DNA from 2 places in the Vibrio glycogenivorans genome. Region 2 is predicted to be linked to the other one. Evidence: riboswitches for the same ligand, from Rfam matches in the RefSeq annotation. Region 2 holds a riboswitch; the other holds the start of a gene.
What was found. Region 2 has a riboswitch for lysine ahead of ACSTTG_RS01475 (Na+/H+ antiporter NhaC family protein). Riboswitches for the same ligand answer to the same signal wherever they lie in the genome.

Region 1 (4,214 bases), 710 kb from region 2:
GCCCTATCTGTGGCGCTTTTCCACCAAACGCCGCGCCTTAACTTGGCTGGCGATGGTCGTGATTGGCACCGGACTCGGCTTTGTCGCGAGCCAGCATCAACACAAGACTGAGTTTATTGCGCAAAAAGTGACCCTGACAGATGTCCGACAAGATATCTACTCTCAAGCCATGGATATGATGATTGAGAAGCCGTTTACAGGCTGGGGCTATGGGCGATTTGAATCGCAATACACCCTGTATACAGCGCGCCAGCATCAAATCAACCATAAGTATCAACCTGGCTTACCGGCGATGGACCATCCTCACAACGAGATCTTGTTGTGGGGGATTGAAGGTGGGATTGTCCCGTTACTTGGGCTCTTACTGGTTGCCCTACTGACCGTAGCGCGGATCAGACAGGCAAAACCGGGGACTCGTCTTGCCCTACTGGCGCTTTTTGTGCCGATATTGCTCCACTCCCAGCTTGAATATCCATTTTACCACTCAGCGATCCATTGGCTCGTTCTGATCATCTTGCTGTACTGGGTTGACCAGCGCACAAGCAAGCTAAGACACGCCCACTTTTCACCCTTGATCAAAGCTGGGTTACGCGTAAGCTGCTTAGTTGTTCCTCTTACCACAGTGACCTACATGGTCAGTGCTATGCATACCAACCATGTCCTGACTCAGTTTGAGCAGTCTTCGCCTAAAGACCCTAAGATCCTAGAGCGAATCTCTAATCCGTATGCATGGACAGAGCGTTATCAATGGGCCATCTACAGCACCTATTTTGATATTGGCCTGCAGACGGGTGACCATGGCTACACCCAAGTCTACGTAAACTGGTCACTTGATATGATCAAACGCAAACCAAGGCCTGAGCTGTATAAGAACTTGATATTGGCGTATTCCGCAATGGGGGATGAGCGCAAAGCTAAGCAGGTACGCACTGAAGCCGAACTCTTGTATCCAAGGCTGGCTTTTCCAGCCCAAAGTCGCACCGCTCCTATCCGCGCTTCTGTTATTGATCCAGAGTTGCAACCGTGACGGCATAAGAAAAATCGCCAAGCGCCACCAAATTCAATGTTTAGCGGCGCCCGCAGGAGGCGCCCGCAGGAGGCGCCAGCAAGAAACCTAGCGTAGTTTCTCCTCAAGGGCCTTTAGACATAGCGCGACGTTTTGCTCTGAGGCACCGTAGCCCATCAAGCCAATCCGCCATGCTTTGCCAGCAAGCGCGCCCAAACCAGCCCCAATCTCAAGATTGAACTCATTAAGTAGCTCTGAGCGCACCTGCGCTTCATCGATGCCCTCTGGTACGTAAACGGCATTAAGCTGTGGCAGGCGGTGCCCCTCATCAACCACAAATGTAAAACCAAGGCTCTCAAGCCCCTGCTTTAGCTTTTCGTGCATTGCTTGGTGACGCGCCCAGGCTTGCTCTAGGCCCTCATTTTTGAGCATGACTAGTGACTCGTGCAGTGCATAAAGACTATTCACCGGTGCAGTATGGTGATAGCTACGCTTACCCTCTCCACTCCAGTAACCCAGCACTAGGCTTTGGTCGAGAAACCAGCTTTGAATAGCATGAGTACGTGATTGAATCTTCTCGATAGCTGCCGGTGAGAAGGTTAGTGGAGAGAGGCCGGGCACACAGGATAGACACTTCTGACTTCCAGAATAAACCGCGTCCAATTGCCATTCATCCACCTTGAGTGGCACACCGCCAAGCGAGGTGACGGTATCGACTATGGTTAACATACTATGACGTTTAGCCAGTGCACCCAAGGCTTGTGCATCGCTGACGGCGCCGGTCGATGTCTCTGCATGCACAAAAGCCAAGATTTTAGCATCTGAATGCTCTAACAGTGCCTGCTCTACCTTACTCACAGAGACGGGCGCTCCCCAGTCATCGTCTATCACTACCGCCTCACCACCAGCACGGACAACATTCTCTCGCATCCGCTCACCAAATACCCCATTGCGACAAACAATGACTTTATCGCCTGGCTCGACTAAGTTGACAAAACAAGCCTCCATACCGGCACTACCGGGAGCCGATACCGCAATGGTAAACGCATTTTGGGTTTGAAAAGCGTATTTAAGTAGGCTCTTAAGCTCATCCATCATCTGGATAAAGAGTGGGTCGAGGTGACCAATCGTTGGTCGACTCATTGCCTGAAGGACCTGTGGTGAGATGTCTGATGGGCCAGGTCCCATCAAGACGCGACGAGGGGGAATAAAGCTTTGGATAGACATACATCACTCCATTGAAATTTATTGTTGTAAAACCAGCCACGCCGCTAAGGCATCGACCAGGTAGGAAGAAAATTGGACAGTTAAGTATAGAGCTCCTAGCCAAGCTATTGGGAGCAAATAGCAAAACTGCTGACAACTTCAAATATTGATTGACATTTTTGCACCAAAGCCGTTCAATGATCGACATAGAACAGAAGAGGAGCGCTGCCCAGGCAGGTATATAGTGGAATCGCAATTCCGATACTATTTACCGAGGGGGAGTAGCGCCGAGATAGGAATTTTTTGCGAGATTCTCCTGTCGGTTGAATGGGCTGAATCCCTTCAACTGTCATCAGCTCAGTCTGGTGATGAGCTTCTGAGGTCGTGACGACACTTTTCTCACCCTCTGCTCACCCATTCCCTCTTCAAACACACTGGAAGTTTAATCTTTTTGAAGTATAGGGAGACCAACTGTGAGCACATTTAATGTCGCCAAATTCGGCGGAACAAGCGTAGCCAATTTTGACGCCATGAGTCGTTGTGCAGCGATTATCGAGAGCCACCCATCAACGCGACTTGTCGTGAGTAGTGCCTGCTCTGGCGTAACCAACTTGTTGGTGGCACTTGCCAATGGTGTTCCTGAGCAACAACAGCGCAGCGAGATCCTGCAGCAAATCGCCGATATTCATGAAGCTATCCTGGCAAAACTCAATCAGGCAGATGAGGCTGCCGCTGAGGTGTATGCTATTCTGGATACCATTACTAGCCTTGCTGAGGCTGCCTCTATCCAATCTAGCACTAAACTAACCGATCATTTGGTTGCGTGTGGTGAGCTGATGTCAACCCACATCCTCGCCCAACTGATGCGCGAGCAAGGCATCAATGCGGTTCGCTTTGATATCCGCGAAGTGCTCAAAACCGACAGCAACTTTGGTCGTGCAGAGCCAAGTCTTGAACAAACCGCCACGCTTGCCAAGGAGAAGTTGGTCCCCTTGTGTCGTGAGCAGGTGGTAGTGACCCAGGGCTTTATTGGCTCAAATGATGAAGGGGATACCACGACGCTAGGCCGTGGAGGCAGTGATTATAGTGCCGCCCTCATCGCAGAGGCCGTTGAGGCATCAGGACTGGAAATCTGGACCGATGTTCCAGGCATCTACACCACCGACCCTCGTATCGCACCCAATGCCGCCCCTATCGCTGAGATCAGCTTCAGTGAGGCCTCGGAAATGGCCAACTTTGGCGCGAAGATCCTTCACCCATCAACGCTGGTTCCAGCTCTGCGCCATGATATTCCCGTGTTTGTTGGCTCATCACGCGAGCCAGAGAAAGGTGGAACTTGGATCCGCCACTACGCTGAAACCTCGCCGCTGTATCGTGCACTCGCCCTGCGCAGTAATCAGACCATGGTGACCTTACGCAGTGCTAAAATGTTCCACGCCTATGGCTTCCTCGCCAAGGTGTTTGAGATCCTAGCCAAGCATAAGATCTCGGTCGATCTTATCACCACCTCGGAGATCAGTGTGTCGTTGACCCTTGATCAAACCGACACCTCAGGTGGTGCACCACAACTGCCTGTCGCTGCGCGTGAAGAGCTAGAAGAGATGTGTCATGTAGAGGTGGAGCACAACCTAAGCGTAGTTGCGCTTATCGGCAACAACATGAGCGCTTCAAAAGGCTGTGCAAAGCAGGTCTTTGGCACACTGGAAGACTTTAACCTACGCATGATCTGCTACGGTGCTAGCCAACACAACCTGTGCTTCTTACTCCATGAGTCAGTAGCTAAGCAAGCGGTGCAAAAACTTCACCAAGAGCTGTTTGAAAAGTAATAACAGCCACTTAAAGCTATGAAGAGGCGTTGACTGCAGCGCCTCTTCGCTGAGAACCACCAGCCAAGCCTCATAACTCAAGCAATGTCAGATGACTGCTACGCTGCAGCAGCCTGATATGCACAAAAATGCATTATACCAACTTTGCGAGTCACTTCACGATCTTAACCTAGCCC
Region 2 (4,214 bases):
TATTTAAACGAGTTTCTCGAGCTTTATCCCGATATTCGTATCCAGCTTATCACCACTGTCCCTGGTCAAATTCCCGAGATGAACCTTGATGTATTTATTTCTCGTGAGCTAGAGCAACTTAATTCACTCAGCGTGAGACAAACTCCCCTTTTAGAACGCCAGGTCGGTCTCTATGCTGCACCACGCTATATTGAAAAATATGGCCAGCCCGAGTCGCTTGACGATCTCCAACAGCATAATGTGCTTATTTGGGGCGAGCGTCCTGAACGGGAATATCGGATCTCAAACAACAAACGTCTGCTGGTCAGTGGTAACTTCTCTACCACCAACCCCGAAGCCCTTTTTTATGCAGGAAAGGCAGGGATGGGAATTATGATCGTCAGTGAGTTTATGATTGAGCAAGAAGTTCAGAGTGGTCAGTTAATCCGCCTACTGCCGAATATCAGTGCCGAGGAGCAAACCATTTACGCTTACTACCCCAAACTCGATTACGAGCACGCGCGGACACGATTATTCGTCGATTACCTCAAGCAACGCCTCGTCAAGACGCACATCAGCGCTAATCCGTAAAAATTACCGGTCATTACATAAAGAAAAGCCGCTCGACAATATCGAGCGGCTTTATACATTCAGGGTTTAAGCTTGATTAAGCTTTAGCACAGCTCGCCATTTTTGACTTAGACAGTGCTGATAGCGCAAAGCATACCGCAACAAACGCTACTGTGGTCGCAACAAACGAGATTGCGATTGAAGAGCTAAAGCCTAGCGTAATGTAACCAACCGCTGAGATCACAGCCACCGATACCGCATATGGTAGCTGAGTTGCCACGTGGTCAATGTGGTTACAACGCGCACCTGTCGAAGACAGAATTGTTGTATCCGAGATTGGTGAGCAGTGGTCACCAAATACCGAACCACCAAGCACAGCACTTAGCATTGGTAGCATCAGGGCGATGTCCGTTGCTGCTGCCATATCACCGGCGATTGGTAGCATGATGCCAAACGTACCCCAAGAAGTACCGGTTGAGAAAGCCATTACACCAGCCAGCAAGAATAGAATAACTGGTAGCCATTGTGGACCAATATTGCCTTCTACCAGCGTTGATAGGTAGCTACCCGTGTTCATATCGCCAATAACAGAACCGATTGTCCAGGCAAACACAAGAATCAAGATCGCGCCAAACATTGACTTAGCACCAACCCAAAGCGCATGACCGATTTCAATGGCAGCCATACCTTGTTTGAAAACCGTCACTAGAGCAACAACCAGACCAATCACACCGCCGTAGATCAGTGAACGACCCACATCCGTGTTCTCAAAGGCACCAAGGAGACTGAAGGCCTCACCTTCTGCCGCCAGCTCTTGACCACCGGTGTACAGCATAGCAACAACCGTCGCTGCGATAAGCGCAAGGATAGGCAAAATAAGGTCAGAGACTTGACCGTTCTCGCTTGGCTCAATACCCAGGTCTTCGTTAAGCTCTTCTTTTGCTGACTTGTCATCCTCAAAGCCATGGCCTTGTGACGCCTCAATCTCATGCTTACGCATTTGACCAACGTCAAGTTGGAACCAAACTACGGCAAAGACCATCAATAGCGCAAACACAGCGTAGAAGTTCATCGGGATCATACGAACGTACGCGCCGATTGCCGAGTACTCTGTAATGCCATGCGATACGAGAATACCCGCGACGATGGTCATGATGTAAGCACCCCAACTTGAAGCTGGCATCAGTACACACATAGGTGCTGCGGTTGAATCAAGAATGTAAGCTAGCTTAGAGCGAGATACGTAGTAGCGATCGGTCACCGGGCGAGAGATCGCGCCAACGGCTAGGCTATTAAAATAGTCGTCAATAAAAATGAATACGCCTAGAAATGCCGCTAGAAGCTTAGAGCCACGCTTGCTCTTAACTCGAGATTGAGCCCACTCGGCAAAAGCACGAGTCGCACCGGAAAGGGTTAGCAATGCGGTCATCATGCCAAGGAGCACAAGGAAGCCGACAATACTCATATTCCACTCGTTGATGCCGCCGTCTTCAACAAATACACTTGAAACTACCGAGCCTACGTAGCCAGCAGAAGCTGACAAAGAGTAGCCGTTAAGCAGCAGTGCACCAAGCACAGTACCGACACCAAGAGAGAGTAAAACGCGACGGGTTACAATCGCTAACGTGAGAGCTACCAAGGCTGGTATTAATGACATCGGAGACGATGCAAAATCGATTAAATTCATGATCTTCAAAAACCAAATTCATTGTAGTTATGTGGTCAGAGATCTACTGTAGTGAAACCAGCACCAATAAGTGATGCCTAGAGATAAGAAAGGTAGGCGAAAGCCTGACCCAACCCCACAGTAGCGCTCCATAGTAATTTCTACCCCACATACCTTGTGAGTATAGACTATGGCAGTGTTGCGTCTTTCGAGCACAACCCCAGCAAACTGCCTTGATGAGCAAGTCTACTTCGGCGATAGAGCCTTTCACGCTGGTTCTTTGGCATCACCCCAACCAACGCTAGTGATCTACTATCGCGCCTCTACCGCTTGAGCTTTAAAATTAATCACCTCGCAAACAAGCGTTTACAACAGATTTAACATGCTCAAGCATTAGGTGCAGGCCATTCTACTTATGGAATTTTGATTTGCAACACATTATTCCGACATTTTACCAAGATAATTATCAGATCACCTAACTATTGCACTCAACGTGCTACAGATAAGAAACCTTCCTTAAGCGTTCTATTAACCAATGACCAACTTGAGGCAAAAACATGATGACCCAACGCACCACACTACAGTGATCGAGATCACATTTCTTGTGAAAACTGCAGGCTATTCCCTACTTCTGGTTTAAGAAGGAATTATTTTAGTCGTTTGGTTTGTTTTGAGACATTTTGTACAAAAATCACTCAAACGATAAGATAGAAAAGTCACTACAGGATGTTTTAGTGCATTAGTTCACTACTGCTGGAACATTTTTTACTCTCTAGTGTCAATAAATAAAGCAATTATTCTAACTTTTGCGACAATAAAAGCGCGATTTAGATTGCGAAATTTTAATCTTTCTATAGTATGCGCGAATATATTGTCTATATATTATTGTCACACTCTAATATTGGGTATATGATATTTAATGTTGACTTAATTAATTAATGGGAAGAGTCATGTCGGAACTAACTAAAACACTACTTAATATCCGTAGTCTTCGTGCCTTCGCACGTGAACTAACTCTAGAGCAACTTGAAGAAGCGTTAGAAAAATTTACCCTTGTTGTCGATGAACGCCGTGACGCGGCAGAAGCAGAACAAGCTGCAAAAGCAGAACAAGAAGCAAAACTAGCTGCTATTGCTGAGCAAATTTCTAAAGATGGTATCGACGTTGAAGCATTAATTTCTGCGTTGTCTGGTGAAGCGACTAAAGCTAAGCCAAAAGCCAAACGCGCACCTCGTCCAGCAAAATACAAATATGTAGATGCGAACGGTGAAGAGAAAACATGGACAGGCCAAGGCCGTACTCCATCTGTTATCCAAGCTGCGTTGGATGAAGGCAAGTCTCTAGAAGATTTTGCAATCTAAATTTTCAAGTTGCACTTGATATGAAAAAAGGCTCATTAATGAGCCTTTTTTAGTATTTTGCGCACGCAATTTGGTATATGAACAAAATAAGTAATATTTACTAATTTCTGACAAAGGACCGACAATAGTGAGTCGCGACTATAGCTCGTAGCAACTCACGTGGTAACCCTTAGTATCTTGCGGTTATACAATTGGTTTTTGAGCGCGCTGAATAAGTTTTAGCAATACATTATCCACCACTTCACCGGTGACACCTACCAACTTATCAGCCAATTTTTTCTTCTGCACATATTGAACCTGTAGCACAGTTTTGTCTTTGCATGCTGCGACAATAATATCGTCAGAGGTGGTAATTTCGTCCACAAGTCCCTTTTCTTTTGCGGTGGTACCAAACCAATGCTCACCCGTTGCAACGCTTGCAAGGTCGAGGTCTGGACGACGTTGGCGAATATAATCCTTAAACAAGTCATGGGTTTCTTCTAGCTCTTGCTTAAACTTATCTCGCGCTTTATCCGTGTTCTCTCCAAACATCGTCAATGTGCGCTTGTATTCACCTGCAGTTAGTTGCTCATATTCAATATCATGCTTTTTTAGCAGTTTATTAAAATTAGGCAACTGTGCAATCACGCCAATAGAGC

Region 1: another riboswitch for lysine. It lies ahead of lysC (lysine-sensitive aspartokinase 3); the one in region 2 lies ahead of ACSTTG_RS01475 (Na+/H+ antiporter NhaC family protein).

The regions. Positions count from the first base shown of each region.
Region 1 covers NZ_JBPVIS010000001.1:1,047,005-1,051,218, forward strand. Annotated here, with positions in the region: gene ACSTTG_RS04590 (PglL family O-oligosaccharyltransferase) at 1-1,027, shown strand, start outside; gene ACSTTG_RS04595 (pyridoxal-phosphate-dependent aminotransferase family protein) at 1,115-2,233, opposite strand; lysine riboswitch at 2,420-2,596, shown strand; gene lysC (lysine-sensitive aspartokinase 3) at 2,686-4,038, shown strand.
Region 2 covers NZ_JBPVIS010000001.1:336,594-340,807, forward strand. Annotated here, with positions in the region: gene ACSTTG_RS01470 (LysR family transcriptional regulator) at 1-570, shown strand, start outside; gene ACSTTG_RS01475 (Na+/H+ antiporter NhaC family protein) at 647-2,236, opposite strand; lysine riboswitch at 2,350-2,549, opposite strand; gene ACSTTG_RS01480 (H-NS family histone-like protein) at 3,166-3,576, shown strand; gene sohB (protease SohB) at 3,760-4,214, opposite strand, start outside.